4 regions of the Streptomyces sp. NPDC001480 genome follow, and region 4 is predicted to be linked to each of the others. Evidence: riboswitches for the same ligand, from Rfam matches in the RefSeq annotation. Region 4 holds a riboswitch; each other region holds the start of a gene.
The links. A riboswitch is a leader RNA that binds a small molecule or an ion and turns the genes downstream of it on or off. The one in region 4 is predicted to bind cobalamin.
Positions count from the first base shown of each region.

Region 1: another riboswitch for cobalamin. It lies ahead of ACFY01_RS29925 (CbtB-domain containing protein); the one in region 4 lies ahead of ACFY01_RS27335 (ribonucleoside-diphosphate reductase subunit alpha).
Region 2: another riboswitch for cobalamin. It lies ahead of ACFY01_RS07565 (cobalamin biosynthesis protein); the one in region 4 lies ahead of ACFY01_RS27335 (ribonucleoside-diphosphate reductase subunit alpha).
Region 3: another riboswitch for cobalamin. It lies ahead of ACFY01_RS21930 (HoxN/HupN/NixA family nickel/cobalt transporter); the one in region 4 lies ahead of ACFY01_RS27335 (ribonucleoside-diphosphate reductase subunit alpha).

Region 1 is NZ_JBIAVX010000012.1:336,169-343,597, reverse strand. Features, by position in the region: gene ACFY01_RS29965 (PP2C family protein-serine/threonine phosphatase) at 1-135, opposite strand, end outside; gene ACFY01_RS29960 (alpha/beta fold hydrolase) at 135-938, opposite strand; gene ACFY01_RS29955 (hypothetical protein) at 1,144-1,398, shown strand; gene ACFY01_RS29950 (hypothetical protein) at 1,505-2,002, shown strand; gene ACFY01_RS29945 (hypothetical protein) at 1,999-2,250, shown strand; gene ACFY01_RS29940 (amidohydrolase family protein) at 2,263-2,634, shown strand; gene ACFY01_RS29935 (histidine phosphatase family protein) at 2,708-3,298, shown strand; gene ACFY01_RS29930 (CbtA family protein) at 3,327-4,079, opposite strand; gene ACFY01_RS29925 (CbtB-domain containing protein) at 4,101-4,322, opposite strand; cobalamin riboswitch at 4,359-4,503, opposite strand; gene ACFY01_RS29920 (acyltransferase family protein) at 4,535-5,674, opposite strand; gene ACFY01_RS29915 (zinc-binding alcohol dehydrogenase family protein) at 5,891-6,868, shown strand; gene ACFY01_RS29910 (alkaline phosphatase family protein) at 6,940-7,429, opposite strand, start outside.
Region 2 is NZ_JBIAVX010000003.1:58,240-65,668, forward strand. Features, by position in the region: gene ACFY01_RS07540 (alpha/beta hydrolase family protein) at 1-469, opposite strand, end outside; gene ACFY01_RS07545 (class II aldolase/adducin family protein) at 610-1,287, opposite strand; gene ACFY01_RS07550 (lysozyme) at 1,485-2,216, shown strand; gene ACFY01_RS07555 (anion permease) at 2,370-3,617, shown strand; gene ACFY01_RS07560 (hypothetical protein) at 3,654-3,881, shown strand; cobalamin riboswitch at 4,021-4,161, shown strand; gene ACFY01_RS07565 (cobalamin biosynthesis protein) at 4,262-5,203, shown strand; gene ACFY01_RS07570 (cobyric acid synthase) at 5,200-6,708, shown strand; gene cobN (cobaltochelatase subunit CobN) at 6,705-7,429, shown strand, end outside.
Region 3 is NZ_JBIAVX010000008.1:329,013-336,441, reverse strand. Features, by position in the region: gene ACFY01_RS21950 (IS200/IS605 family accessory protein TnpB-related protein) at 1-1,240, shown strand, start outside; gene ACFY01_RS21945 (nucleoside hydrolase) at 1,271-2,236, shown strand; gene ACFY01_RS21940 (FAD-dependent oxidoreductase) at 2,263-3,684, opposite strand; gene ACFY01_RS21935 (TetR family transcriptional regulator) at 3,802-4,425, shown strand; gene ACFY01_RS21930 (HoxN/HupN/NixA family nickel/cobalt transporter) at 4,456-5,565, opposite strand; cobalamin riboswitch at 5,594-5,778, opposite strand; gene ACFY01_RS21925 (ArsR/SmtB family transcription factor) at 5,859-6,218, shown strand; gene ACFY01_RS21920 (LAETG motif-containing sortase-dependent surface protein) at 6,245-7,156, opposite strand.
Region 4 is NZ_JBIAVX010000011.1:150,861-158,289, forward strand. Features, by position in the region: gene ACFY01_RS27315 (cytochrome P450) at 1-1,233, shown strand, start outside; gene ACFY01_RS27320 (GlxA family transcriptional regulator) at 1,271-2,233, opposite strand; gene ACFY01_RS27325 (hypothetical protein) at 2,326-2,568, shown strand; gene ACFY01_RS27330 (ribonucleotide-diphosphate reductase subunit beta) at 2,481-3,488, opposite strand; gene ACFY01_RS27335 (ribonucleoside-diphosphate reductase subunit alpha) at 3,488-5,881, opposite strand; cobalamin riboswitch at 6,005-6,137, opposite strand; gene ACFY01_RS27340 (GNAT family N-acetyltransferase) at 6,183-6,689, opposite strand; gene mctP (monocarboxylate uptake permease MctP) at 6,774-7,429, opposite strand, start outside.

The DNA of each region.
Region 1 (7,429 bases), on a different contig from region 4:
GGTGGACAGATAGCCGCAGGGTGCCGACTCGTACAGTTCTTCGGCACTGTCCTCGAGGAGTGCGGTGAAGGCGGCGTACGTGGCCGCCTCGTCGCCGGTGCCGGGGGGCTCGGGCACGCCGTCCGTGCGGCACATCACGGCCGGGTCTCCAGGAAGTCGAGGATCGCCCGGGTGGTGGCTTCCGGTGCGCTCAGCTGGGGGCAGTGTCCGGTGGCGTCGAGGGTGACCAGGCGGGAGGAAGGGATCGCGGCGTGCACGTAGGCGCCGACCTCGCGGGGCGCGATGACGTCAGAAGCGCATTCCAGCACCAGCGTCGGCACACTCACGCTCTTCAGGTCGTCCCGGCTGTCGGACAGGAAGGTGGTGCGGGCGAAGACACGGGCGATGTCGGGGTCGGTGGCGCAGAAGCTGTTGGCCAGCTCCTCCCCCAGCTCCGGCCGTTCCGGATTGCCCATGATCACCGGGGCCATGGCGGAGGACCAGCCCAGGTAGTTGGACTCCAAGGAGGCCAGCAGCTCGTCGATGTCCTCCGCGCTGAAGCCACCGCGATAGCCGTCGTCGTCGACGTAGCACGGCGACGGCGCCACCATCACCAGCGCCCCGATCCGCTCCGGCGCCGCCTGCGCCGCCAGCACCCCGACCATGGCGCTGACCGAGTGCCCCACGAACACCGCCCGCTCCAGGTCCAGCTCCTCGCACACGTCGGCCACGTCCTGGGCGTAGCCGTCGAGCGAGGAGTACCGCTCCTGACTCCAGGCCGACAGGTCCGAGCGGCCGGAGCCCACGTAGTCGAACAGGACCACCCGGTACCGATCGGTCAGTGCCGGCGCGACGAACCGCCACATGTTCTGGTCGCAGCCGAACCCGTGCGCCAGTACCACCACCGGCGCGCCGGCGGGACCGGCGACCGTCACGTTGTTTCTACGGCGGATGTCCATGCCAAGCATCCTCCCACCTGCCCCACACGGCTCCCGGAAGGGGGCACAGGCCGCCATTCGGAGCACCGAACGGTCAGCTCTTCCGGTGCTTGCCGGACGACTCGCAGGGGGCGCACACCTCGGCGGGGGTACGGCGTCTGGGCAGCAGATGCCCCGACCCACGAGGAGAACAGCCGTGTACGCAGCCATCAGAAGGTACTCAGGGGTGACCGACCCGGCCGAGGCTGGGCGTCGGGTGAGCGAGGGGTTCGTGCCGCTCATGCGTCAGATCCCGGGTCTCCTGGCCTACTACTGGGTCGACGCCGGCAACGGAGTCATGGTCTCGACCAGCGTCTTCGAGAACGAGGCTGGTGCCGACGAATCGATCAAGAAGGCAGCGGTCTTCGTACGGGACAACCTCGCGCCGCTGCTCCCCAACCCTCCCGAGGTCATGTCCGGCCAGGTCGTGGCTTCCGTATGACGAGGACGAGGGCACGATCCGACGGCCCGCCGCGTCGGCGGATTGGCGCATGATCGGCACGGAACAGGCCGGGCATGGCGTACTTTCTGATCACGGAGCCGATCTTGTGATCCGGGCCGACGCGGTGCACACACTGTTGCCCGGCCAGGCCCCGCAGCGGGTACTGGCCGTGCGCGGTGACCGCATCACGGCCCTTTCCCAGACCCACACCCGCCTGATCCACGCGGCGCTCGGCGCGCACGACGTTCCGGTGCACCAGGCCCGCACCATCCCCGAGTTCCTGGACCTGATCCGGCAGCGGGCCAGGACCACTCCCGAGCCCCCCGTACCGCCGGGCGGTGTCATCGGCCGCGACGCCGACGGCAAGCTCGACGGCAGGCTGATCGACAACGCCCTGGGCCTGGTGGAGCGCCTGTTCCCCGCCCCCGACCGGGCCCAGCGCATCGCCGGACTGCGTCTGGCCAGCAGCCAGTACGCCGCCACCGGCATCGGCACCGTGCGCGACTGCGCGGTACTCCCTCGACGACTACGCGGCGATGCTGGCCGCCCGCGAGGCCGGCGCGCTGAGCACCGGTCCGTGTCCTCGTCTCGGCGCTCGGTATGACCAGCGCGGCCCAGGTGGAGGACCTGCCCGACGCGCTGGCCGAGGCCGTCCGCGCGGTCCGTGTCCTGCTGGACGTCTACGAGCGTGTCCTCCGGCGCAACCCGGGCCTGCCCGCCGGGACGCTGGTGATGGAGCACGGCGGCCTGGCCGGCCCCGAACAGCGCGCCCGTGCCGTGGCCCTGGGCATCCCCGTCACCATCCGGCAGCCACTGCTGCACGACAGCGCCGAGGTGGAAGAGGGCTTCTGAGGCCCGGAACGCGTGGCCCGGCTCTTCCCGGCCCGGGGCTGGCTCGACCTGGGCACGCAGGTCAGCACCGGATCCGGCTTCCCCGTCGGCCAGTTCGGCGCCATGCGTTCCGTCTGGGGCATGACCACCCGGCAGACCGTCATCGGCGTCCGGGGCCCCGAGCACGCCATCACCTACGAAGAGTCCCTCGCCCTGCACACCGTCAACGTCGCCCGGCTGACGGGCGAGGAGGACCTGCGCGGCACCCTCACCCCCGGTCGCTTCGCCGACCTCACCGTCTGGGACCAGGGCCCCGCCCACTGCCCCGCCGACGTCCTGCGCGACCTGAACCCCCGTCCGCACCATCGTCGGCGGCCTCCTCGTCACGCCGCCGGCGCGCGGTAGAACACCTGCCTGTTATGTTCGCGACCGAGGCAGGCGATCCGCGTCCCATGCCGACCGCAGGAGGAGCAGCCACGTGACCAGCCGCGTCACCTTCGTCTCGGCCGCGACGAGCCCGTCGCTGCGCCAGGCCCGCTTCTACGACGGCGATTCGGTGGACGACGCCGGGGCGGCCCGCGCCCGCTCGGCGGCCGGGTCGTTGCCCTCGCCGGCCCGGGTGGCCACGTCCCCGGGTGCGCGCTGCCGGGAGACGGCGGCGGCGCTCGGCCTGGACGTCGTGGAGACGCCGGAGTTGCGCGGTCTGGACGTGGGCCGCTGGCGAGGCCGCACCCTTGACGAGGTGGCGGCGGCCGAGCCGGAGGCAGTGGGCCACTGGCTCGCCGATCCCGGCTGGGCAGGACACGGCGGGGAGTCGGTGCGGGACGTGTGCGAGCGGGTCGGGCACTGGCTGGACACCGCGCAGGACACGGACGGCCGTACGCTCGCCGTGGTCGAGCCGGAAGTCGTACGGGCCGCGGCCGTTCACGTACTGGGCCTGCCCGCGTCCGCCTTCTGGCGGCTGGACGTACCGCCGCTGACGGCCACGGAGCTCAGTGGGCGGGCCGGACGGTGGAATCTGCGGCTCGGGCAGCCGCTGGCCGCGTCGGCCACCGTCTCGGCGCGCTGAGACCCTCCCTCCCGTGTCCCGGAAGCGTTCAGTTCGGGGTGGGAGCCGTCCGCCCGGACCGGGCCGCCGCGGGTTCGGGATTGAGCTGCCGCTCGGCCAACTCGCCGAAGAGCAGGCCGAATCCGCCCCACAGGACGGTCTGGACGGCCAGGGCCGACAGGCGGAACCGCCACAGCAGGGTGGCCGGGAAGTCCTTCGGCACCTCGTTGACGACCGGCAGGAACGCGTACGCCAGTCCGATCACGACGACGAACGCGGCCACCGCGGCCACCGTCGCCCACCAGGTGCCCAGAGCGGGCGCCAGGCGTTTGCCCAGGAGGGTGGCTCCGATCGCGAGAAGGATGCTGAGCAGCATCATCAGGAAGTACAGGGTGGTCCGCTTGCCGATGGTGTCGGGCTCACCGACGGACGGCGGGTTGGCCGGGTACTTCAGGAACGGGACGACGTACACGGCGAGCAGGGCGCAGCCGGACAGCAGCAGAGCCGTCGCCCGTGGGCTGAAGCGGCCGATCCGGCCCAGCGCGAAGCAGTACGCGAGCGCGGCGATGCCGCCGAAGGCGACCCCGTAGACCAGGACGCCGGTGGCGAGGCCGGCGGTGGACTGGAGGGAGCGGGAGACGACCTCCATCTCGTGTTCGTGGGAGTGGGCGTCCTCGAAACTGATCGCCTTGTCGACATTCGGCTCACCGAGGAGGTAGGCGACGACCAGGGCGAGCACGCCGGCGGCCAGGCCGGCGAGCATGCCCCGCACGAGGAGATTTCTTACCGTTGCGGAATTCATGGGCGTGCGGCGTCCCTCGCGTCAGTGGCAGGGGAAGCCGAGCAGGTGGCGGGCGTCGTGCACCCACTCGTGGACGTCCGTGCCGTTGAGCACGGAGGTGGCGCCCTGCTCGGCGCCGACGAAGTACAGCAGGACCAGCATCAGGATGCCGAAGAAGACCGCCCAGGGGGCTATCGCCTTCAGCGGCAGCTTGGCGGGGATGGCGGGAGTGGTGGCTGTCGGCTGGGCGACGGACTGCGCCATGGCAGTGCCTCCTCTGGGAGTTCGCGTCCCATCTCGGTGGTGCACAGGACGACGGCCACGGGTCTGACTCGCCGGACGCCCCGGAGGGCGTCTGGCACACAGTGGCGCGACCGTGCCGGATTCCCACCGGCTTCCGTCTCGCCGTCGTCAATATCGGACAGACCGTACCGCAGTGACGCGGACACGGCCAAGACCGCATGGGGCCCGGTGGGTCAGCGTGAACGTGCCGGCGAGAGCATGGACTTCCAGGACCGGTTTCGTTTGAAGGGAAGCTCGAAGAGCCGCGCGAACAGCCGAGCCGACAGCACCGAAGCGGGCAGCCCCAGGACCAACGTGAAACAGAACGTGGGCAGTCCGGCCGACACGTACTGCGGGGCGATCTTCCGGACGACGACCATGACGATCGGCAGATGAATGAGGTAAAGGCTGTACGAGAAGTCACCGAGGCTACGCATGGACCGCATGGCCAGCAGTCGCATCACGCATGCCGGCCGCCCGGTGGCGATCGCCGCCAGAAACATCGTCATGGCCGGTGCGACGGCGAGATCCATCCAGAAGTAGTGCTTTGTCGTCCAGGCCGATCCTTGGACGGCGATGAGCAGTATCACCGGCACGGCGGCCAGAGCGGCGAGCCAGTGCCAGGGCATGCGTCGGACCTTCTCTCCCGCGACGATGATTCCCGCGCCGACCAGACCGGCGACGAACACGGGCGCGAGATTCGGGGTCAGCCAGTTGTCACCTTCGTCCGGCAACGCGTTGTCGGCCAACAGCCCGCGCAGGACGACCAGCAGCGTCACACCCCCGACCAGGAGTACCGCCCCCAGCCGTCTCCGGACAAGGAGCAGCAGCGGGAAGACGAGGTAGAGCTGCGCCTCCACGGCGATCGACCAGAACGCACCGTTCGGCGTGCGAGCCGTGAGGACATCCTGGGCGACGAGGCCGTACACGAGAACCGTTCTGATGTTCGGCGGCCCATGATGCGACGCGGGCACCACGAAGTAACCGATCACCACGCTCAACGCGAGTGCGGCCCAGTACGGCGGAAGGATTCGCCAGGCTCGGCGCCGTAAGAACCGGAGGACCCCGCCCTGCCGCCAACCACCGCGCGCCGGGGAGATGGCCAGCGAAAATCCGGACAGTACGAGGAAGAAGACAACGGCGAGGCGTCCGTACATCAGCCAGCCCAGCCAGGGCGGCCCCGAGTTTTTCGGAAAGCCGGGAAAGGCGAGCAGCCAGCAGTGGAAGAGAACCACATACAGTGCCGCCAGACCGCGCAGCCCGTCCAGGCCCGGCACATGGCCGCCGCCGCGGGTGCCGCCGTGGGTGCCGCCCGTCCCGTCCGCCTGCCGCACCAGGGCCGCGTCGTCGGACTCGATGCTGACGGCACGGCTCGATAATAAGGAAATTGTTCGGCCCTTCCTCTCGGTCGGGCGACCCCGCGCCACCCGCGGTGACTCATACGTCGCACACAGCGAGGAGGTTCAATGCCGCTTGCCCAGTGTTCGACGAACGTCGTACGGTGCCAGTGTTCGCTTTTCGTTGAACATCGTCGGAGGGTGCGTTCCGCTATGCGCGCAGTGGAGTTCCAGGAGTACGGCGGCCCCGAGGTGCTGAAGGTCGTCCAGGCCGACGTTCCCGAGCCGGGGCCGGGCCAGGTGACCATCGACGCCGCCCATGTCGGCGTGAACTTCGCCGACCTCAAGGCACGCGCCGAGGGGTACCGGGTCGAATCCCTGCCCTTCCGGCCCGGCCTCGAGGTCTCGGGACGAGTCCGGGCCGTCGGTGACGGCGTGACAGGGCTGCGTCCGGGGCAGGAAGTCGTCGCACTCGTCAACGGCGGCGCCTACGCGGAGGTCGTGGTCGCCGAGACCGCCACGGTCTTCCCGCTCCCCGAGGGCCTGGACCTGCGGACCGCGGCCGCGCTGCCCACCGTACTGCCGACCGCGCACGCCCTGCTCCATGAGGTCGGGCGGCTGCGCGCCGGAGAGAGCGTGCTGATCCACGGCGCGGCGGGAGGCATCGGCACGGCGGCCGGGCAGCTGGCCCGGGCGGCGGGCGCGGGCGCCGTGTACGGCGTGGTCTCGTCCTCCGCCAAGGCCGGGCACGCTCTCAAGCACGGCTATGACGACGTGTTCACCGACGACACCTTCCTCGACGACGTCCGCCGCGCCACCGCCGGCCGGGGCGTCGACCTGGTACTCGACCCCGTGGGCGGCGACACCCTGCGCAGCGGGCTAGACGCCCTGGCCGTCTTCGGACGCCTGGTGTCCTTCGGCAACGCGAGCGGAGCCGAGCCGTGGCACGTCGGGCAGCCCGAGCTCTACCCGCTGGGCCGTTCCGTCGCCGGCTTCTCCATCCTCGCCCTCGCCCGGACGGCGCCCGAGGCGCTGCGCTCGCTCGCCGAACGCGCCTTCCGTACGGTCGTCGACGGCACCGTGACCCTCCCGGTCACCGCCGAGTTCCCGCTGTCGGACGCGGCCGAGGCCCACCGGCTGATGGGCGGCCGCACCTCCACGGGCAAGCTGCTGCTGCGGACGGCCGACTGAGCAGCCCGGGACCGAAGATGCCCCTGGCCGGCGGTGACGCCGACCAGGGGCAATTCAGGGGGCGGGTCAGGTCAGCCGTCGGACTCCGGCGAGGGGAGGTAGGCGCCGGGCACGTCGTTCGGCGCGTAGATCTTGCTGTCGCCGGGGTACGGCTTGGTCCAGTTGTGCGTCTCGTACCACGTGAGGCGGTTCATCTGCTCCGGGTTCGCGAAGTCCGGCACCGCCTTGGTCCCGGTCAGTCGCTGGTGCGACTCCCAGGTCTTCCACTGCGCCGCGACCTTCCGCTCGGCCGCCGGCACCGTCACGGACGTCGGCGCGGGCGCCGCCTTTGCGTCCTGCGGTGCGGGATCGTCCGAGCCGCAGGAGGGCTGGGTGCTCAGACCGAGGGTCAGCGAGGTCCGGTTGGGCTGCGCCGTGAACGGCGTGTAGTTCGGCTTCGGGGTGAACGCCCCGAACATCGGGGTGGCCGCGCTGTCCATCTGGTTCATCGGGTGGATCCCGAGGATCTGCTCGATGGTGCGGATCATCGTGATCTGCGAGTAGTAGTGGCTGTCGACGGTG
Region 2 (7,429 bases), on a different contig from region 4:
AGGTGTCCCGGGCGCCCGGCACGAACCAGGCGGGCAGGGCGCCGAGGTCGCCGGGCACGTCGATGTCGGCGTGTTCGAGGCCGAGGGCGGCGCCCGGGTTGCCGACGTACAGGTTGGGGGTGAGCCAGACCTGGTCGCCGGGATCGAGGGTGCCGTGGGTGACGCGTTCCAGCCGGCGTACGACGGCGTCGGCGGAGGGCGCGGCGGCCTCCAGGACGGGGCCGACCACGGCGTGCGAGCCGTCGCCGGCCAGGCCGTAGGTGCCGGGGCGCAGGGAGGCCAGGGCGCGGGTGAGGGCGAGCCTGCCGTCGGTCGTGGCGTGCACGGTGAGCCGGGGCTCGGTGGGCAGCGGTCTGCCGGGGGGCGCCTTGAGTGCGGCGTCGCTGGCTATCCGGCCGGCGGCCACACCGGCCGCGCCGGCCGCCAGGACCGCGGTGACGGCCGAGGCCGCCGCTGTGACGGTGCGCACGGGTCCAGTCTCCCGGTGGGCCGACCGACCGGCCAGCGGGAGCGGGTGTCGGGGTGACATGTCCTTGCGGGTTCCAGCGGGAGGCCCTTTTCAATCCCGGGGGCGGGTACGGACCGGCGGGTGCGGTGCGGTGGCCGCCCTCACTTCCGCTGGCCGTACCCCCGCAGCTTCTCTCCCACGGCGGCCAGCTGCTCCGGGGTCAGCAGGGACGGCGTCAGTCCGGGCACCGAGGACGCCGTCAGCCACAGGCGGCACATCCATTCCAGCTGGGCGGTGCGGTCGTAGGCCTGGTCGAGGGTGGCGCCGTAGGTGATCGTGCCGTGGTTCTGCAGGAGGCAGCCGGAGCGGTCGACGAGGGCGCGGAGCATGTTCTCGGCCAACTCCTCGGTGCCGTAGGTCGCGTAGGGGGCGACTCGGACGGGGCCACCGAGCGCGCAGGTCATGTAGTGGACCGCCGGGAGTTCGGTGACGAGGGTCGAGACGGCTGTCGCGTGCACGGCGTGAGTATGGACAACGGCGCGGACGGCGGCTGCGTCGGTGGTGCGGTACACGGCGAGGTGCATGGGCAGTTCGCTGGTCGGCACCAGTGAGCCGAGCACCTGCCGTCCGGTGAGGTCGACGCCGGTCACGTCGTGCGGTGTCAGCCGGTCGTACGGGACGCCCGACGGCGTGACCAGCACGGTGTCGCCGACGCGCACCGACACATTGCCGGAGGTGCCGACGACGAGTCCGTCGGCCACGGTCCGGCGGGCCGTCGCGACCAGCGCGTCCCAGGCCCGTGACTCCTGCTCACGCACGCCCCTGCTCTCTTCAGCCATGGCCGCGATCCTGCCAGGGGGCCGGCTGACGCGGTGTCACGGAGGCGCAGTTTAGGCCGGAATCGAGCCCTCCGAAAAGGTGCATAGCTACATAAATACCCCTCTATCCATGCTTGGCCGGAGATCATCGCTCATCGCATGATCTTCCAATACTCTCTGCACGTTTTGTCGTGCACGTCGCCATTCCGGGGGGAATCATGGATCTGTCCCGTCTCCGCGCCCGCCTGCTCGTGACGGCCGTGGCGGCACTCGCCGTCGGCGGGACGGCCCTCACCGGAACCCGGGCCACGGCGGCAGGCCTGCCCAAGGGGCACGACGTCTCGTCCCACCAGAAGAACGTCGACTGGCCGGGAGTGAAGGCCAGGGGTGCCCGCTTCGTCTACATCAAGGCGACCGAATCCACCGACTACCGCAACCCCTACTTCGACCGGCAGTACGGCGGCTCGCGCGAGGCCGGCCTGATCCGCGGGGCGTACCACTTCGCGCTGCCGGACGAGTCGCCGGGCACCGCCCAGGCCGCGTACTTCGTGCGCCACGGCGGCTCCTGGACCGCCGACGGCTGGACACTGCCGCCCGCACTGGACATCGAGTACAACCCGTACGACAGCGGGCACAGGTGCTACGGCCTGAGCAAGGCGAAGATGGTCGACTGGATCCAGGACTTCAGCGACGAGATGAAACGGGAGACCGGCCGCCGCCCGGTGATCTACACCACCGCACACTGGTGGAACGACTGCACCGGCCGCAGCCACGCCTTCGCCGACCACGCGCTGTGGCTCGCCCGTCACTCAGGGGACCCCGGCGCCCTGCCGGCGGGGTGGTCGTACTGGACCTTCTGGCAGTACGACAACAGCGGCAGCCTGCCGGGTGACCAGAATCTCTTCCACGGCTCCCCGGCCGGGCTGAAGTCCTTCGCGAGGGGCGACTAGCCAAGGGGCGCCCGGGGCGTTCGGCACCACCGGACGGGAGCGGAACACTCACCTCCGGATCCGGCACCACGATTACCGCCCCAGTTCATCTTCCGTTCACCCAGATTGCTTACGTTCCACCAGCCAATGACGCTCGAAAGAATGCCTGGGTAAATGGAAAGCTTCTCGCTGATCCTCGCGATCGTGGTCGTGACCGCGCTCGCGTTCGATTTCACGAACGGTTTCCACGACACCGCCAACGCGATGGCCACCACCATCTCGACCGGCGCGCTCAAGCCCAAGGTCGCGGTGGCCATGTCCGCCGTGCTCAACCTTGTGGGTGCCTTCCTCTCCGTGGAGGTCGCCAACACGATCTCCAAGGGGCTCGTCGACGAGAACGGCATACGTCCCGAGGTCATCTTCGCCGCCCTGGTCGGCGCGATCCTCTGGAACCTGCTCACCTGGCTGGTGGGGCTGCCCTCCAGTTCCTCGCACGCCCTCATGGGCGGCCTGATCGGCGCCACCGTCGCCTCCGCGGGCTTCGGTGCCGTCCACGGTGACGTCCTCGTCACCAAGGTGCTGCTCCCGGCGGTCGCCGCGCCGGTCGTCGCAGGGCTGGCGGCGATGCTCGCCACTCGGTTCTCCTACGGCATCGGCAAGAACGCCGAGGGCGAGGCCACCCGCAAGGGTTACCGCGCCGGCCAGATCGCCTCGGCCGGTCTGGTCTCCCTCGCCCACGGCACCAACGACGCGCAGAAGACGATGGGCATCATCACGCTCGCGCTGATCGCCGGCGGCTCCATCGCCCCCGGCTCCAACCCTCCCACCTGGGTGATCCTCTCCGCGGGCATGGCCATCGCGCTCGGCACCTACATCGGCGGCTGGCGCATCATCCGCACCATGGGCAAGGGCCTGACCGAACTGGAGCCGCAGCAGGGCTTCGCGGCCCAGACGAGCGCCGCCACCGCCATCCTCGCCTCCTCCCACCTCGGCTTCTCCCTCTCCACCACCCACGTCGTCTCCGGCTCCGTGATGGGCGCGGGCCTGGGCCGCAAGGGCGGAGTGGTCCGCTGGTCCACGGCGACCCGGATGTTCGTCGCCTGGGCGCTGACCCTCCCGGCCGCCGCGCTGGTCGGCGCGCTCGCCGAGACGGTCACGGACCTCGGCGACTGGGGCACCGCGCTGGTGGCGGTCTTCCTGGTGGCCTCCAGCGCCGCGATCTGGAAGCTCTCCCGCCGCGAGGTGGTCGACGCGACCAACGTCAACGAGACCGAGGAGCCGGCCGGCGTGGTCACCACCGCGATCGCCGTCGTCACCCCGCCCCCGGTGGGTGTGGTGGCCGAGGACCTGTCGGCCACGATCCCGTCCCCGGCGGCACCCGTCGCCGCCGACCCGGCGACCCCGCCGGCCGCCGCCGTCTGATCCCGGGCACCCGGACACCAAGAAAGCAGCTCTGTTATGAAGATCGACTGGGCAGCCCTCGGCTCCGTCTTCGGCGTCAGCCTCGCGGTCACCGTCGGCCTGGTGGCCCTCTTCACCCTGGGCGTCCAGGGTCTGGCACGACGCGAACGCGCCGTCGCGCAGGGCGACTCGGCGGCCGCGGCCGTCGCCGGCGCGTACGTGTGCTTCGCGGCATGCGCGGCGGCGGTGGCCTACGGGATCTACCTGATCATGCACAAGGCCTGACCGAGGCCTCGAACAGGCTCCTTCCCGAAGACTTCGAAGTCTTCGGGAAGGAGCCTTTCGCATGCCGCCCCACCACCACCCGGGCTTCGATGTGGGCCTCAGCACACTCTCCCCGTGCAGGTCAACGGCAAGTTGACGGCCCTTCCGGGGCCGTGGTGGACTTCCGGGGCCATGTACGGCGGCAAGGGAGGAAGCCGGTGTGAATCCGGCGCGGTCCCGCCACTGTCACCGGGGTAGGTAGCCCCGGGAGCCAGGAACTCCCACCGCCGGTCTCGTCGAACCAGGGCGCGGACACCCTGAGTGAGGACATATCGCCATGCTCGCCTGCCGTTCGAGGTACAGCACCAGACCGCTGCCCGCGCCCACGGCCGGCTGAGCCGATGCGTGCCGATCGCGTCTTCGCGTACGGCGCCGCCGCCGGCCTCCTCGGTGACCAGCTGCTCGGTGATCCGCGGCGCGGGCATCCGGTGGCCGCGTTCGGGCGGGCCGCCGGTGCCGTGGAGCGGGTGCTGTGGCGGGACCACCGGGGCTGGGGCGCCCTGCACACCGCGGTGTGCGTGGGCGGTGCCGTCGGCCTGGGTGCCGTCGCCGCCGCGGCCGTACGCCCCTCCCGTGCCGCGTCCGTCGCGCTGACCGCCGCCGCCACCTGGGCCGTCGTGGGCGGAACCTCCCTCGCACGCGAGGCCCGTGGCATCGGGCGTGCCCTCCAGGCAGGGGACGTCGAGGCTGCCCGGGCGCGGCTGCCGCACCTGTGCGGCAGGGACCCGCAGGCGCTGGACGCCGACGGGATCGCCCGGGCCGTCGTGGAGTCCGTGGCCGAGAACACCTCCGACGCGGTGGTGGGCGCCCTGGTGTGGGGAGCCGTGGGCGGGGTGCCCGGGCTGCTCGGCTTCCGGGCCGTCAACACCCTCGACGCCATGGTCGGGCACAAGTCGCCCCGGTACCGGCGGTACGGGTGGGCCTCGGCCCGGCTCGACGACCTCGTGGGCTGGCCGGGGGCGCGGTTGACCGCCGTACTGGCCGCCGCGGCCGGGGACGACCGCCGTGGTGCCGTACGGGCCTGGCGGGCCGACGCGGACCGGCATCCGAGCCCGAACGCCGGGCCCGTGGAGGCCTCGTTCGCGGGCGCGCTCGGCGTGCGGCTGGGCGGGACGCTGTCGTACGGCGGGCGGGTTGAACACCGCCCGGTGCTGAACCAGGGGGGACGCACCGTCACCGTCCCCGACATCGAACGGGCCGTACGGCTCTCCAAGCGCGTCGGCCTGCTCGCGCTCGGCGTCGGCGTCGCCGCGCGCGCCGTTGTGAAGGGACGTGGGAAATGAGCGGGGGTCTCCTCGTCGCCGGCACCACCTCCGACGCGGGCAAGAGCGTCGTCACGGCCGGGATCTGCCGCTGGCTGGTGCGGCAGGGCGTCAAGGTCGCGCCGTTCAAGGCACAGAACATGTCCCTCAACTCGTTCGTGACGCGCCAGGGCGCGGAGATCGGGCGGGCGCAGGCCATGCAGGCGCAGGCCTGCCGCGTCGAGCCGACCGCGCTGATGAACCCCGTGCTGCTCAAGCCCGGTGGGGAGCAGAGCAGCCAAGTGGTGCTGCTGGGCAAGCCGGTGGGCGAGCTGAGCGCGCGCGGCTACCACGGGGGGCGGCAGCAGAAGCTGCTGGGGACCGTGCTGGACTGCCTCGCCGAGTTGCGGGGCACGTATGACGCGGTGATCTGTGAGGGCGCCGGTTCGCCCGCCGAGATCAATCTGCGGCGGACCGACATCGTGAACATGGGGATCGCGAGGAACGCGCGGCTGCCCGTGCTCGTCGTCGGCGACATCGACCGCGGGGGCGTCTTCGCCTCCTTCTTCGGGACCGTCGCCCTGCTCTCCCGCGAGGACCAGGAACTCGTCGCCGGGTTCCTCGTCAACAAGTTCCGCGGCGACGTCTCCCTGCTGGAGCCCGGCCTCGACATGCTGCACGGTCTCACCGGACGGCACACGTACGGCGTGCTGCCCTTCCGGCACGGGCTCGGCATCGACGAGGAGGACGGGCTGCGGGTGTCGCTGCGGGGGACGGTCCGCGAGTCGAACACCGCGCCGCCGGTCGGCGAGGACGTGCTGCGGGTCGCCGTGTGCGCGATCCCGCTGATGTCCAACTTCACGGACGTGGACGCGCTGGCCGCCGAACCCGGTGTCGTGGTGCGGTTCGTGGACCGGCCGGAGGAACTGGCCGACGCCGACCTCGTGGTGATCCCGGGGACGCGTGGGACGGTCCGCGCACTGGAGTGGCTGCGGGAGCGCGGACTGGCGGAGGCGATCAGCAGGAGAGCCGCCGAAGGACGGCCGGTCCTCGGCATCTGCGGCGGCTTCCAGATCCTCGGTGAGCACATCGAGGACGAGGTCGAGTCGCGCGCCGGGCAGGTCCACGGCCTCGGGGTCCTGCCCGTCCGCGTGCGGTTCGCCCGCGAGAAGACCCTCACCCGGCCGGTCGGGGAAGCCCTCGGCGAGCCGGTCGAGGGATACGAGATCCATCACGGGGTCGCCGAGGTGACGGGCGGGATTCCCTTCCTGGACGGCTGCCGGGTCGGCCAGACCTGGGGCACGCACTGGCACGGCTCGCTGGAGTCGGACGGCTTCCGGCGGGCCTTCCTGCGCGAGGTGGCCGCCGCCGCGGGCCGCCGCTTCGTACCGGCGCCCGACACCTCGTTCGCCGCGCTGCGCGAGGAGCAGCTCGACCGGCTCGGCGACCTGATCGAACAGCACGCGGACACGGACGCGCTCTGGCGGCTCATCGAGTCCGGCGCGCCGCAAGGACTGCCTTACATTCCACCGGGAGCGCCCGCATGAGCACAGTGTTGTTGTTGTCGACCGCCGACACCGATCTGCTGGCGGCGCGGGCCTCCGGCGGGTCCTACCGGATCGGCAACCCGACCCGGGTGGACGTGGCGGCCGAGCTGCCGTCGCTCCTCGCGGGCGCCGACATCGCCGTCGTGCGGCTGCTCGGCGGCAAGCGCGCCTGGGAGGACGGGCTCGCCGCCCTGAAGGCCTCGGGCGTCCCGGCCGTGCTGCTCGGCGGTGAGAGCGTCCCCGACGCCGAGTTGATGGCCGAGTCGTCCGTGCCCGCCGGTGTCGTGGCCGAGGCGCTCAGGTACCTCGTGGAGGGCGGCCCGGAGAACCTGACCGAGCTCGCCCGGTTCCTGTCCGACACCGTGCTGCTGACCGGTGAGGGCTTCGTCGAGCCGCGGAAGATGCCCGAGTACGGCGTGCACGGCTCCCGTACCCTCCAGGACGGCCGGCCGACCGTCGGCGTGCTCTTCTACCGCGCCCACGAACTGAGCGGCAACACCGCCTTCGTGGACACCCTGTGCGACGCGATCGAGGCGCGGGGCGCCAACGCCCTGCCGGTCTACTGCGGTTCGCTGCGCGGTGCCGACGCCGGGCTGTACGAGGTCCTCGGCCGGGCGGACGCCCTGGTGGCCACCGTGCTCGCCGCGGGCGGCACGCACGCCTCGCAGGCCTCGGCCGGCGGCGACGAGGAGTCCTGGGACATCGGGGCGCTCGCCGACCT
Region 3 (7,429 bases), on a different contig from region 4:
GCCGGGCGGTTACCGCTCGAAGCGGGAGTGGTTCGCAAAGTCCCGGCGCCTGCACCTGCTCGAGGACCGGCTGGAACAGCAACGCGCCCAGTGCCAGGCCGGGCGCGTGCGGGTGGTGCGCGGCGGTAAGAAGCTGCTGCGCGCCCGGCACAACCTTCAGGCCGCCCACCTGACCGAGACCGGGTGGCGGCGCCGGTGGGAGGCCGCGCGCTGGTTCTGCCAGGCCGACGGCGAGTCCGGGAAGCGGTACGGCAACGAGACGATCCGGGTCAGCCCGGACGGTGAGGTGAGCATCAAACTCCCCGCGCCGCTGGCGGGCCTGGCGAACGCGCCGCACGGCCGGTTCGTGCTGGCCTGCCGGGTCGGTTTTATGCACCGGGGCGAGCAGTGGGCCGACCGGATCACCGCCAACCGGGCCGTGGCCTACCGCATGCATCACGACGTCGGCCGCGGGCGCTGGTATCTGACCGCCTCCTGGCAGAACTCGCCGGTGCAGATGGTGCCGCTTCAGGCCGCCCTGGCCGCGGGGGTGGCCGGTGTGGACATGAACGCCGATCACCTGGCCGCCTGGCGCCTGGACGAACACGGGAACCCGGTCGGTGAGCCTCGCAGGTTCGACTACGACCTGTCCGGCAGCGCACCACACCGCGACGCCCAAATCCGGCACGCCCTGATCCGCCTGCTGCACTGGGCCCAACACCATGGCCTGGCGCTCGCGATCGAGGATTTGGACTTTGGCGAAGAGAAGACCCGAGAGAAGCACGGCCGACGCAAACGGTTCCGCCGGCTGATCTCCGGCCTGCCCACCGCCAGGCTGCGCGCCCGGCTGGTGTCCATGGCCGCGGAACTCGGCATCCCCCTGGTCGCCGTCGACCCGGCCTACACCAGCCGCTGGGGCGCCCAGCACTGGCAGAAACCCCTCACCACCACAACCAGGAAGACCACGCGCCACGAGGCTGCCGCCGTGGCGATCGGAAGGCGCGCTCTGGGACACCCGATCCGGCGACGGACGGCACCGCCCCCACCGCACCGGAGTGATGCGGTGGGGCATCGGACCGTCCAGGCCGCATCGGGAGTACCGGGGCGTGAGGGAACCCGCCCCCGCATTCCCGGACCACGGACAGGATCCGTCGGCGCCGGACGCGGAGCGAAAGCGGGCGACCAGTGTGCCCACAACCGTTCGGGGCACGCGGCTGAGCACGAGTCCTGGCACCAGGACTCACTCCCGCTCAGTCTTTAGGAACGGTCGGTACGAAGGAAGGAGTCCGCCGTGACCGGTCAGCCCATCCCCGTGATCATCGACTGCGACACCGGTGTCGACGACGCCCTGGCCCTGCTGTTTGCCGTCCGCCACCCGGACCTGGAGCTGCGCGCGGTGACGTGCGTGGCCGGGAACACGGACGTCGACGGGGTTGTCCGCAACACCCTGACCGTGCTGGAGCAGGCGGGCGCGCCGGACATCCCGGTGGCCCGGGGTGCCGAGCGGCCGCTGATCGAGCCGGCCCGCTCGGCGCGGCACGTGCACGGGCACGACGGGATGGGCGACCTGGGGCTGCCCGCGCCCACCCGGGCCCCGGCCGCGGTGGACGCGGTGACGCTGCTGCACCGGGAGATCCTCGCCTCGCCCCGCCCGGTCACCCTGGTCCCGACGGCCCCGCTCACCAACATCGCGCTGCTGCTGCGCACCCACCCGGAGGTGACCGGCAACATCGAGCGGATCGTGTTCATGGGCGGCGCGGTGGCCACCGGCAACGCCACGCCGGTCGCCGAGTTCAACGTCTGGCACGATCCGGAGGCGGCGGCGGTCCTGCTCACCGCGGGGGTGCCGATCACCATGTACGGGCTGGACGTCTTCCAGCGGGTCGTCGTCCCCGGCGTCGAGGTGCGGCGGCTGCGGGCGAGTGCCGAGCCCGGTGCCCGGCTGGCCGGGGAGCTGCTCGCCCACCGGCCGACCACGCAGGGCGGTCCCGCCGAGGCCGAGGCGGCGGGCGGCCTCGGCGACGCGGGCGCGGTCTGCGCGGTCGCCGACCCGGAGGGCATCACCACCCGCCTGCTGCCCGTCGAGGTCTCCCTCGCCCCCGGTCCGGGCCGGGGCCAGACGATCGTCGACCGCCGGCCCCGGCCGGGCGAGTCGGAGATTCACGAGGGCGTCCGCGAACAGGCCCTGGTGGACGTGGCGTTGGACGTGGACGTCGACCGGTTCGTGAAGCTGTACCTGGAGACGGTCGAGCGGTAGGGCGAAAGGGACTGGGCCAGGAGGGACTAGGCCAGGAGGGGCCAGCACGGGTCGCTGACGAGGGTGTCCAGGTCGGGGGCCGTGTCCGCCGCCCAGGCCGCGTAGCCGTCGGGGCGGACCAGCACCGCCCCGGGCAGTCCGGCCACCGGTTCGGCGCGGACGGCGTCGAGGTGGGGCGGGAGGAGGCCGGCCAGGTCGAGCAGGACGGGCCTGCCGGACCGGAACAGCGACGGGTCGAGACCGGCGACCCGGTGCCCGGCGAGCGGGTGGCCGCCGGGCACGTCGTACGAGTGCGACAGCCCCGACATCAGCCCGGCCAGGTGCCGGTTGGCCTCGGGCAGGCGCATCAGGTCGGTGAAGACCTGGCGCAGCTCGATGGCGTCCGCGCCGGGGCGGGGGGCGGCGAAGACCCGCTGTGCCTGGGTGATGTGCAGGACCCAGGCCCCGGCCGGGTGCCGCTCGGCGTGGTAGGTGTCCAACAGGTCCGCCTCGGCCCGGCCGCGCAGTACGGCGGCCAGCTTCCAGCCCAGGTTGAAGGCGTCCTGCACGCCGAGGTTCAGGCCCTGCCCGCCGAAGGGCGGGTGGATGTGCGCGGCGTCACCGGCGAAGAACACGTTGCCCACCCGGTAGTGGTCGACCTGCCGGGTCGCGTCGCCGAACCGCGAGGCGTTGTCCACGGTGGCCAGGACGGTCTCCTCGCCGTACACCACGCGCAGCGACTCGGCGATCTCCTCGAAGGTCACCGGCCTGTCCCTGGGCAGGTCCTCCTCGCCCACCGTCCCGCCGGTGAACCGGTAGCGGTCGCCGCCGACCGGCACCAGCATCACCCAGCGGTCGCCGGCCTCGCGCGTGAGTGTGCTGATGTGCCCCTGGGTCTTCGGCACGAGGTCGGACACGGACGACAGCCGCACGTCGGCCAGGACCGCCGTGTACGTCCCGGGCCTGCCCGAGAAGGGCACGCCGAGCAGCTTCCTGACCGTGCTGTGCCCGCCGTCGCAGGCCACCAGGCAGCGGGCCTCGATCCGCCGGTCGCCCGCGGTCACGACCACGCCGTCCTCGGACTGCTCCACGGCCGTCAACGGGGTGTCGCGCAGCACCTTGACCCCCAGCTCCGTGGCCCGCTGTTCCAGCACCTCCTCGACCTCCCACTGCGGGATCGACAGCGGGTAGGGGTGCGCGGTGTCCCACACCGTGCAGTCCAGCGGCACGGGCAGCAGCGCGAAGTGCCCGCCCACCGGCTCGCGTGCCGTCGCCCTGGCCCGCATCGGGTCCAGCAGGCCGCGCAGCTCCAGCAGTTCCTGGGTGCGCGGCTGGACCGCCCCGCCCTTGATCTGCTCGACCCGCTGCGGCAGGCGTTCGACCACCAGCGTCTGCACGCCCGCCAGCGCCAGTTCGCAGGCCAGCGTCAGCCCGGTGGGTCCGGCGCCCGCCACGATCACGTCGGTCATCGCTCCTCCTTGGACTCGACCGAGTGCAAAGCTATACCCAGTGCAAGAAATATTCGAGTGCAAGAAACATCTTGGTGCGAGAAAAATCCGGGTGCAGATTTTTGGTACGGTGGCGGCATGACAGGGCTGCGTGAACGCAAACGCGCTCGGACCCATGCCGCTATCTCCGACGCGGCCATCGCGCTCTTCCTCGAGCACGGGTTCGACCAGGTGTCGGTGGCGCAGGTGGCGGAGGCCGCCGAGGTGTCGAAGCGGACGGTGTTCGCCTACTTCCCCACCAAGGAGGAGCTCGTCATCCACCGCCTCGCCGACCACGAGACCGAGGCCGCCCGCGTGGTGCGCGCCCGGCCGCCGGCCGTCGGGCCGCTGTCGGCCCTCCGCGACCACTTCATGGCGGGCCTGCGCGACCGCGACCCGATCACCGGCCTCAACGACGTGCCGCAGATCCTGGCGCTGACCCGGATGATCCTTCGGACCCCGGCGCTGCGCACGAGGATGGTCCGCTTCGACGAGGGCGCGGAACGCGCGCTCGCGGAGGCGCTGCGGGACACCGCCGAGGTCCCCGCGCTGACCGCGCGCCTGGCGGCCGGTCAGATGGTGGGTGCGCAGCGGCTGCTGTCCATGGACAACTTCCAGGCGGTGGCCGGCGGCCGGTCCGCCGACGACCGTTACCCGGAGGCGGTCGCCGACGCCGAACACGCCTTCACGCTGCTGTCCGAGGGGCTGGCCGCGTACGTGTGACCGGCGACGGACCCTGGAGGGCCTGTCCGGTCAGCACACCTGGTCGGTGCCGGCCGGTGCCGGTGCCGGTGCCGGTGCCGTCCAGCGTTCCTCCACCCTGGCCACCTTCCAGTAGGTCAGGGCCGCCGCCCACACCACTACGAACAGGACGACGATGGTGTAGCCGACGTTGTCCAGGTCGAGGCCCGCGATCCAGCCGGTCAGACCGTCGCGGAGGTCGAGCTTGTCGTGCAGGACGCCGACCAGCTCGATGGTGCCGATGAAGAAGGCGACGGCGATGGACAGCCCGGTGATGGTGAGGTTGTAGAAGACCTTGCGCACCGGGTTCGAGAACGCCCACTGGTAGGCGAAGTTCATGAACGTGCCGTCGAGGGTGTCGAACAGGCTCATCCCGGCCGCGAACAGCAGGGGCAGGCAGAGGATCGCGTACCAGGGCAGGCCGGCCGCCGCGCCCGAGCCGGCCATCACCATCAGCGTGACCTCGGTGGCGGTGTCGAAGCCGAGGCCGAAGAGGAAGCCCAGGGGGAACATCTGGCCGGGGCGGGAGACGGACTTCGTCAGGCGGCCGAGGACGCGGTTCATGAAACCGCGGGAGTCGAGGTGGGCCTCGAGTTCCGCCTCGTCGTACGTGCCTGCCCGCATCGCCCTGAACACGCGCAGGATGCCTGTCAGGGCGACCAGGTTGAGGGCGGCGATGAGGTAGAGGAACGTGCCGGAGATCGTCGTACCCATGAAGCCGAGGACCTGGTGGGTGCGCGAGCCCTCGTTCATCACCTTGCCGGCGAGCTGGGTGCCGCCCGCGATCAGCGCCGCGAGGACGACGACCACGCTGGAGTGCCCGAGCGCGAACCAGAAGCCCACCGACACCGGCCGCTTGCCGTCGGCCATCAGCTTGCGGGTGGTGTTGTCGATCGCGGCGATGTGGTCGGCGTCGAACGCGTGCCGCATGCCCAGGGTGTAGGCGGTGACGCCGAGGCCGATACCGAAGGCCTTGGAGCCGACCTTGTAGTGCTCGGGGACCACGAGCAGGAAGAGGATCCCGAAGGCGACGACGTGCAGGGCGACGATCACCGTCAGCAGCCCCGCCGTCCTGACCGTGTCCTCGCGCCGCCACTTGAAGGAATTTTCCGGCAGGGTCATCCGGTTCACGCTCCAGCACCTCGTGGATCACTTCGTGAGCTGCCGTGGCCGGTCTCCTGGCTTACGGGTCATGCGTCCGCCGTCCCTGCCTTCCCGGTCGTACGACCAGTGGCCCGGCGGGTGCCGGACGGGACGGGAACTCCCCGATCACAGTGGCGAGGGCCGCGTCGACATCGCATCGACTTCCCGAACACCACGGCCCGCCCACCGTAGGTGCGCGGGCGGTCGTCTGCATAGCTGCGCACCTGCGCAGGTATCGAAGATCACAGAACGGTGCCTGCGAACATGGCGGTATGCATCTCGTGCCTGCCGACCGCGCGGACCGTCGCACCATCGACGGTCACCGGGTGTGCGACGCCATCGCCGCGATCGGCGAACCCGGCCATGTGCGCGCCTGGGCCGACCGCTTCGCCCTGCTCGCCGACGCCAAGCGCCTCGCGCTGCTGCTCGCCCTGCACCGCACCGGCCCGCTCGCCGTGTCCGACCTGGCGATCGCGACGGGAATGAACGACCCCGCGGTGTCGCAGGCGCTCAGGCTGCTGCGGGCCGCGGGGGTCGTGGAGGGGGAGAAGGAGGGCCGCGTGGTCAGGTACCGGGTGGTGGACACGGAGGTCCAGGACCTGCTCGGGCACTGCGCGGCCGACGGAGGCTGACCGGACCCGGCCCTCCCGGGGCGGGGTCAGCCGCGTGCGGTTCGCTTGCGGCGGGTTGCTACGACGATGGCGGCGCCGCCGGCGAGGAGCACCGCCGCGCCTCCGGCGATGATGCCGGAGCCGCTGCCGCCACCGGTCTCGGCGAGGTCGCCGCCGCCACCGTCGGGGGTCGGGGCCGGGGTCGGGGTCGAGGTCGACTCAGAGGCGGACGGGGTCGGGGTGGCGGTGGACTTCGACTCCGAGGCGCTCGGGGTCGGGGCCGTCGGCTGGGCCGGGGCGGAGGCCGGCGTGGTGGGGGTCGGCGTGGCGGACTCGGTGGAGGTGCACTCCTTCGTGCCGCCGTTCCAGGCCGCGATCAGCTTGTCCTTGATCACCGGGTGGTCCGGGCCCTTGGGCAGGTCGCCGTGCTCGAAGCCGTCCTTGGCGTGGAGCTTGCCGTCGAACTTCACCGCGCCCCGGTACAGGTCGAGCTGCGCGAAGCAGCCCGCGTCGGGCACCGCGATGTCGAGGGAGTCGGTCTGGCCCGGCTTGACGGTCACCGAGTCGAAGTCGACGAAGACCTGCTCGCCGGAGGTGTTGAAGGAGGCACCGTGGGCGAGGTAGGAGGCCAGCGAGGCGGTGCAGGTCGAGGCGTCACCGGCGGTGCGGACCTTGATGTGGACCTTGCCGTCGCCGGTGGGCCTGAGGTTCTGGTCGTCGACCTTCACCGAGTCGAAGAAGCTGGTGCCGTCGAGCGAGAACTGGCAGCGGTCGGTACCGGTCTCCGTGCCCGCGCCCGTGCCCGGCTTGTAGGTGCCGCCGGACTTCCAGCCGTCGCCGCCGGGCGCGTCGTCGGCCAGAGCGGCGGAGGCGGCGGCGACGGAGGCCGCGCAGAGGGCGAGCGTCGCGACGCCCGTCCCCAGCAGGCGGCGCGTGGTGGCACGGATCGCTATGGACATGTGTATCCCATCAGGAGTTCTGAGAGTGCTTCAGGCAGCGTGAGGCGGCACGCGGCAGGCAGAAGCAGGTCGAGGACACCGGGCCCATTGGTCACATGCGCCACAGCGTGTGCACATGGTGGGTCGACCGGCTGAACCCTGTCAACCTGCGCCGGAACAAGGGGAGTTCGGGAAGTCATCACAACTTCGCCACACTGGGAATGATCTATTCCGCAGAGTGTGAAGGTTCGCTTTCCCGGCAATGTGGACAGGCTTTCCCTGTCGTCCTTCCCA
Region 4 (7,429 bases):
CGCGACCACGGCGACGTCGTGCGCCTCAGGCTCGGCCCCAAGACGGTGTACGCCGTCACCACGCCGGAGCTCACCGGCGCGCTGGCGCTCAGCCCCGACTACATCATCGCCGGACCGCTGTGGGAGTCCCTGGAGGACCTGCTCGGCAAGGAGGGCGTGGCCACCGCCAACGGCTCCCTGCACCGCCGCCAGCGGCGCATCATCCAGCCCGCCTTCCGCCTCGACGCGATCCCCGCCTACGGTCCGGTCATGGAGCAGGAGGCGCACGCGCTGAACGAACGCTGGCAACCCGGCGAGACCCTCGACTGCACCTCCGAGTCCTTCCGCGTCGCCGTGCGCATCTCGGCCCGCTGCCTGCTGCGCGGCGAGTACATGGACGAGCGGGCCGAGCGGCTGTGCGTCGCCCTCGCCACCGTCTTCCGTGGCATGTACCGCCGGATGGTCGTCCCGCTCGGACCGCTCTACCGGCTGCCGCTGCCGGCCAACCGGGAATTCAACCGGGCACTGGCCGATTTGCATCTCCTGGTCGACGAGATCGTCGCCGAACGCAGGGCATCTGGTCAAAAGCCGGACGATTTGCTGACGGCATTGCTGGAGGCGAAGGACGACAATGGCGACCCCATCGGAGAACAGGAGATCCACGATCAGGTGGTCGCCATACTCACCCCCGGAAGCGAAACAGTCGCCTCCACGATCATGTGGCTCCTCCAGGTCCTCGCCGAACACCCGGAACACGCCGCCAGGGTGCGCGCCGAGGTCGAATCCGTGACGGGCGGCCGGCCCGTCGGATTCGACGACGTGCGGCGGCTGACCCACACGAACAATCTCGTCGTCGAGGCCATGCGTTTGCGCCCCGCTGTATGGATATTGACGCGGCGGGCGGTGACCGACACCGCTCTGGGCGGCTATCGCATTCCGGCGGGGGCGGACATCGTGTACAGCCCGTACGCGATCCAGCGCGACCCGCGTTCCTACCCGGACCACCTCGGGTTCGACCCCGACCGCTGGCTGCCGGAGCGGGTCAAGGACGTGCCCAAGCACGCGATGAGCCCGTTCAGCGTCGGCAACCGCAAGTGCCCCAGCGACCACTTCTCGATGGCGCAGCTGACCCTGATCACCGCGGCGGTGTCGGCGAAGTACCGCTTCGAGCAGGTCAGCGGGTCGAACGACGCGACCCGGGTGGGCATCACGCTCCGCCCGCACCGGCTACTGGTCAAGCCCGTTCAGTGGTGACGCGCCCCGTGTGACGCCTGCCGCTACCGGCGCGCGCTCAGGCGGCCTCAGGCCCCCGGAACGCGCGCCGGTAGGCGTTCGGGGTCGTGCCCAGCGCCCGGACGAACTGGTGGCGCAGCGCGGCCGCCGTACCGAACCCGGTCCGCCAGGCGATCGCGTCCATCGTCTCGTCCGTACCCTCCAGCAACTCCTGGGCCAGCAGCACCCGCTGGCGCAGGATCCAGCGGTAGGGGGTGGTGCCCGTCTCCTGCTGGAAGCGGCGGGCGAAGGTGCGCGGGGCCATGTGGGCGCGGGCCGCGAGCTGTTCCACGGTGACCTCCTCGTCGAGGTGCTGCTCCATCCACGCGAGCACCTCGCCCACGGTGTCGCAGGAGCTCTTCGGCAGCGGCCGCTCGATGTACTGGGCCTGCCCGCCGTCCCGGTGCGGGGGCACCACCATGCGCCGGGCGATCTTGTTGGCGACCTCCGGGCCCTGCTCCTTGCGCACGATGTGCAGGCAGGCGTCGATGCCGGCGGCGGTGCCGGCCGAGGTGATCACCGGGTCCTCGTCGACATAGAGCACGTCCGGCTCGACGACCGCGCGCGGGAAGCGCCGGGCGAGCTCGTCGGAGTGCCGCCAGTGCACGGCACAGCGCCGCCCGTCCAGCAGCCCGGCCGCGCCCAGCAGGAAGACGCCCGAGCAGACGCTGAGCACCCGGGCACCCCGCTCGACGGCCCGGCGCAGCGCGTCGAGCAGCGCGGGCGGGTACTCCCGGCTCATGTACGTGTCACCGGCCGGTACGGCGATCAGGTCCGCATCGTCGAGCCGCTCCAGACCGTACGGCGTCGACAGCGTGAACCCGCAGCCGGTGCCCAGTGTCGGACCCTCGGCCGAGGCGACCGCGAAGTCGTACACCGGCAGCCCCTCGTCGCTGCGGTCGATGCCGAACACCTCGCAGACGACGCCGAGCTCGAAGGGGTGCACGCCGTCCAGCAGCACGGCCGTCACGTTCTTCAGCATGCTGCCAGTGTGCCTCCGCAGTGGCAGGAATTTGAAGATGTACGGCAGTCCTGCCACTCACGGTAAGCAGTGTCCGGCGCGACAGTGGTGTCATGACTACAGCGCAGACAGAAGGCCTGACCGCAATGCTCGTCGTCCTCGGGATCTTCGTCCTGATGGTCCTCCCGTCACTGATCGGCATCGCGCACGACCGGCGCGTCGACCGACAGATCAGGGAGGCCCAGCAGGCACGGGAGGAGACCGCGGATCAGAAGTCCTCGTCCAGGTCGACGGTGCCCTCCACCGCCACCTGGTACGCCGAAGGACGCCGCTCGAAGAAGTTGGTCAGCTCCTGAACACCCTGCAGCTCCATGAAGGAGAAGGGGTTCTCGGAGCCGTACACCGGGGCGAAGCCGAGGCGCGTCAGACGCTGGTCGGCGACGCACTCCAGGTACTGTCGCATCGAGTCGGTGTTCATACCCGGGAGGCCGTCACCGCACAGGTCGCGCGCGAACTGGAGCTCGGCCTCGACGGCCTCCCGCAGCATGTCGGTGACCTGCTGCTGGAGCTCGTCGTCGAAGAGGTCCGGCTCCTCCTTGCGGACGGTGTCCACGACGTCGAAGGCGAAGGACATGTGCATCGTCTCGTCGCGGAACACCCAGTTGGTGCCGGTGGCCAGACCGTGCAGCAGACCCCGGCTGCGGAACCAGTAGACGTACGCGAAGGCACCGTAGAAGAACAGGCCCTCGATGCACGCGGCGAAGCAGATGAGGTTGAGCAGGAAGCGGCGGCGGTCGGCCTTCGACTCCAGCCGGTCCAGCTTCTCGACCTCGTTGATCCACTTGAAGCAGAACCCGGCCTTCTCGCGGATGGACGGGATGTTCTCCACGGCCGCGAAGGCGGCGGCGCGGTCCTCCGGGTCGGGCAGATAGGTGTCGAGCAGCGTCAGATAGAACTGGACGTGCACGGCCTCCTCGAAGAGCTGGCGGCTCAGGTAGAGCCGCGCCTCGGGGGAGTTGATGTGCTTGTACAGCGTCAGCACCAGGTTGTTCGCCACGATCGAGTCGCCCGTCGCGAAGAACGCGACCAGCCGGCCGATCAGGTGCTGCTCCTCCGGTGACAACTTGGCGAGGTCGGCGACGTCCGAGTGGAGGTCGACCTCCTCCACGGTCCAGGTGTTCTTGATGGCGTCCCGGTAGCGCTCGTAGAAGTCGGGGTAGCGCATGGGGCGGAGAGTCAGCTCGAAGCCGGGGTCGAGCAGGTTCTGGTTGGGCATTACTGGCAGGCCTCGCAGGACTCGGGGTTTTCCAGGGAGCAGGCGACCGCGTCGGGGTCGGCGACCTGCTGGACGGGGATTGTCTTCTGGGGCTGCGCCTGGCCCTGGGCGGCGCGGGCGATGCGGGTCGCCGGGCGGGAGCGCAGGTAGTACGTCGTCTTCAGGCCCTGCTTCCAGGCGTACGCGTACATCGAGGAGAGCTTGCCGATGGTCGGCGTCTCCAAGAACAGGTTCAGGGACTGGGACTGGTCCAGGAACGGGGTGCGGGCGGCGGCCATGTCGATCAGGCCGCGCTGCGGGATCTCCCAGGCCGTGCGGTACAGCGCCCGTACGTCGGCCGGGATCCAGGCGAAGTCCTGCACCGAGCCGTTCGCGTCGCGCAGCGCCTCACGGGTGCGGGCGTCCCAGACGCCGAGCTCCTTGAGGTCCTTCACCAGGTACGAGTTGACCTGGAGGAACTCGCCGGACAGCGTCTCGCGCTTGAACAGGTTGGACACCTGCGGCTCGATGCACTCGTAGACGCCGGCGATCGAGGCGATGGTGGCGGTGGGGGCGATGGCCAGCAGCAGCGAGTTGCGCATGCCGGTCGTCGCGACGCGCTCGCGCAGCGCCGCCCAGCGCTCCGGCCAGGTGAACCCGACGCCGTAGTGGTCGGGGTGCAGCACGCCCCGGGCCGTACGCGTCTTCTCCCAGGCCGGCAGCGGGCCGTTGCGCTCGGCGAGGTCGGCGGAGGCCTCGTACGCGGCGAGCATGACGCGCTCGGCGATACGCGTGGACAGCGCCTTCGCCTCCGGCGAGTCGAAGGGCAGCCGCAGCTTGAAGAAGACGTCCTGGAGACCCATCGCGCCGAGGCCCACCGGACGCCACTTGGCGTTGGAGCGGCCGGCCTGCTCGGTCGGGTAGAAGTTGATGTCGACGACGCGGTCGAGGAAGGTGACGGCGGTACGGACGGTGTCGTCCAGCCGCTCCCAGTCGATGTCGCCGGTCGCGGTGTCGACGAAGGCGCCGAGGTTGACCGAACCCAGGTTGCAGACCGCGGTCTCCCCGTCGTCCGTGACCTCCAGGATCTCCGTGCACAGGTTCGAGGAGTGCACGACGTGACCCGGCTCGGCCGTCTGGTTCGCGGTGCGGTTGGCGGCGTCCTTGAAGGTCATCCAGCCGTTGCCGGTCTGCGCGAGGGTGCGCATCATACGGCCGTACAGGTCACGGGCCGGGATGGTCTTCTTCGCGAGCCCCTCGGCCTCGGCCTTGCGGTACGCCGCGTCGAACTCCTCGCCCCACAGGTCGACCAGCTCGGGCACGTCGGCCGGGGAGAACAGGGACCACTGCTCGTCGGCGTTCACGCGGCGCATGAACTCGTCCGGGATCCAGTGCGCGAGATTGAGGTTGTGCGTACGGCGGGCGTCCTCGCCGGTGTTGTCGCGCAGCTCCAGGAACTCCTCGATGTCGGAGTGCCAGGTCTCCAGGTAGACCGCGGCGGCACCCTTGCGCCGGCCGCCCTGGTTCACGGCCGCCACGGACGCGTCGAGGGTCTTGAGGAACGGCACGATGCCGTTGGAGTGCCCGTTGGTGCCGCGGATGAGGGAGCCGCGCGAACGGATCCGGCTGTACGACAGACCGATGCCGCCGGCGTGCTTGGAGAGCCGGGCGACCTGGTGGTAGCGGTCGTAGATGGAGTCCAGCTCGTCCTTGGGGGAGTCGAGGAGGTAGCAGGACGACATCTGGGGGTGCCGGGTGCCGGAGTTGAACAGGGTGGGGGAGGAGGGCAGGTAGTCGAGGCGGCTCATCAGGCCGTAGAGCGCGGCCACTTCGTCGACCGAGCGGGCTGTGTCGTCCTCGGCGAGGCCGCTCGCCACCCGCAGCAGGAAGTGCTGGGGCGTCTCGACGACCTTGCGGGTGAGGGGGTGCCGCAGGAGGTAGCGGCTGTGCAGGGTGCGCAGGCCGAAGTAGCCGAAGCGGTCGTCGGCGCCGGTGTCGATCAGCGCGTCCAGGCGGGCCGCGTGCAGCCGTACGAAGTCGGCGGTGCGGTCGGCGATGAGGCCCTCGCGGTGGCCGACGGCCACGGACCCGGTGAACGAGGTGACGCCCTGGGAGGCGGCCTCCGCGGCGATGCTGATGGTCAGCAGCCGGGCGGCCAGCCTGGAGTAGGCCGGGTCCTCGGAGATCAGGCCGGCGGCCGCCTCCGTGGCCAGTTCGCGCAGTTCCGCCTCGTCGGCGCGGGCGGACCGGCCGCGCAACGCGGCGGCGGCCACCCGGCCGGGGTCGGCGTCGGGCAGGTCGGCGGTCAGCTCGGTCAGGGTCCGCAACAGCGCGGTACCGGGACCGTCGGACTCCACCGGGGTCGCCTCGGTCGCCGGGATGGCTGAAGCCGGGTCGGCTGGCGCGATGGTCACGTGGGGCACTCCCTCGCTCGGCAGGGGGCCTGGCGGAGGGCAGGGGGCAGCACACGAGCGCGCACGGCGTCGCGTCCACCGGCCCACTCCACGAGGCCCGGACGTCAAGGCACCCGGGCCGGACGGCCGGGGCGCGCTGTCGGCAGGTCCTCGGACTGACTCCTGTGCACAGACATGCACAAGTACACCGTTGCGGGACAGTTCCGGATTCGCACCGGATTCCCCTGCGGCGACAACGAGCATGAGCATACATCTTGTGCTCGCCCGTCACGCCACCCCCAGATGTTGTGTCGGGGCGGTTTCAGAGCGTCAGCTCGTAGGTGAGGAGAGTGATGTCGTCGAGGTCCGGGATCGGGTTCCAGTCCCGCCCGGGGCTGCGGACGAAGCCGAGTCGTTCGTAGATGCGATGGGCGGCGCGCATGGTGCGCTGGGTCGACAGGACGACCCGTACACACCCCTCCGCGGCCCGCGCACGGTCCACGCAGGCACGGACGAGGGCCTCGCCGGCACCCCGGCCGCGCGCCGCCCGAGCGACCGCGAGCATCCGTATCTCGGCCTCTCCCGGTCCGGCGATGTCGGCCATGGGCCCGCCGGAGGGTACGAAAGTGACCCCGCCGAGTACGTTTCCGTCCGCCACCGCGACCAGCACGTCGGCGGCCGCCGCTCGCTTGGCCACGTCTCTGAGCTCACCGAGGTACCAGTCGCTCTCCCCGAAGTCGAGGAGGCCGTCGTCGAGGTAGGCGCGGGCGGTCAGTTCGCCGAGAGCCGCGTACTCGTCGGGTTCCACTTCACGGATCTGGATGTCCATGGCCCGCAGTGTGCCCCACGCACCAGACGGCGGGCCGCCGGATTTCCCGACGGCCCGCCGCAGCCCTGCCTGCTGGGGCCTCCTCTAGTGGGAGGCTCCGGCCGTCGCCGGGGGCAGTTCCACCTCGACGCCGGGGTCGCCCGCGTCCGCCGTGTAGTCCTCCGGCTTGGTCTCGTCGACGCCCTCGGGGGCCTTCGCCGCCTTCAGGACGAAGGTCAGGACCACCGTCACCACGACGTTCAGGACGAACGCCGTGAGGCCGATGTAGCCGATCTCACCGATACCGGGGATCTCCTTCGCCGAGCCGCCGAAGTGTGCTTGCGTCGGCGAGGCCACCCCGTACGCGGCGAACGTGCCGTACACCATGCCGACCGCCCAGCCGGCCAGCAGGGCCCAGCGGTGGAACCAGCGGGTGAACAGGCCGCCGACCAGCGCCGGGAAGGTCTGGAGGATCCAGATGCCGCCGAGCAGCTGGAAGTTGATGGCGACCGTCTTGTCCATGGTCAGGACGAAGACCAGCGCGCCCACCTTCACCAGCAGCGACACGATCTTGGAGACCCGGGTCTCCTCCTTCGGCGTGGCGTCCGGCTTGATGAAGTCCTTGTAGATGTTGCGGGTGAAGAGGTTGGCCGCCGCGATCGACATGATCGCCGCCGGCACCAGCGCGCCGATGCCGATCGCCGCGAAGGCCACGCCCGCGAACCAGTCCGGGAACATGTCCTCGAACAGCTGCGGGATCG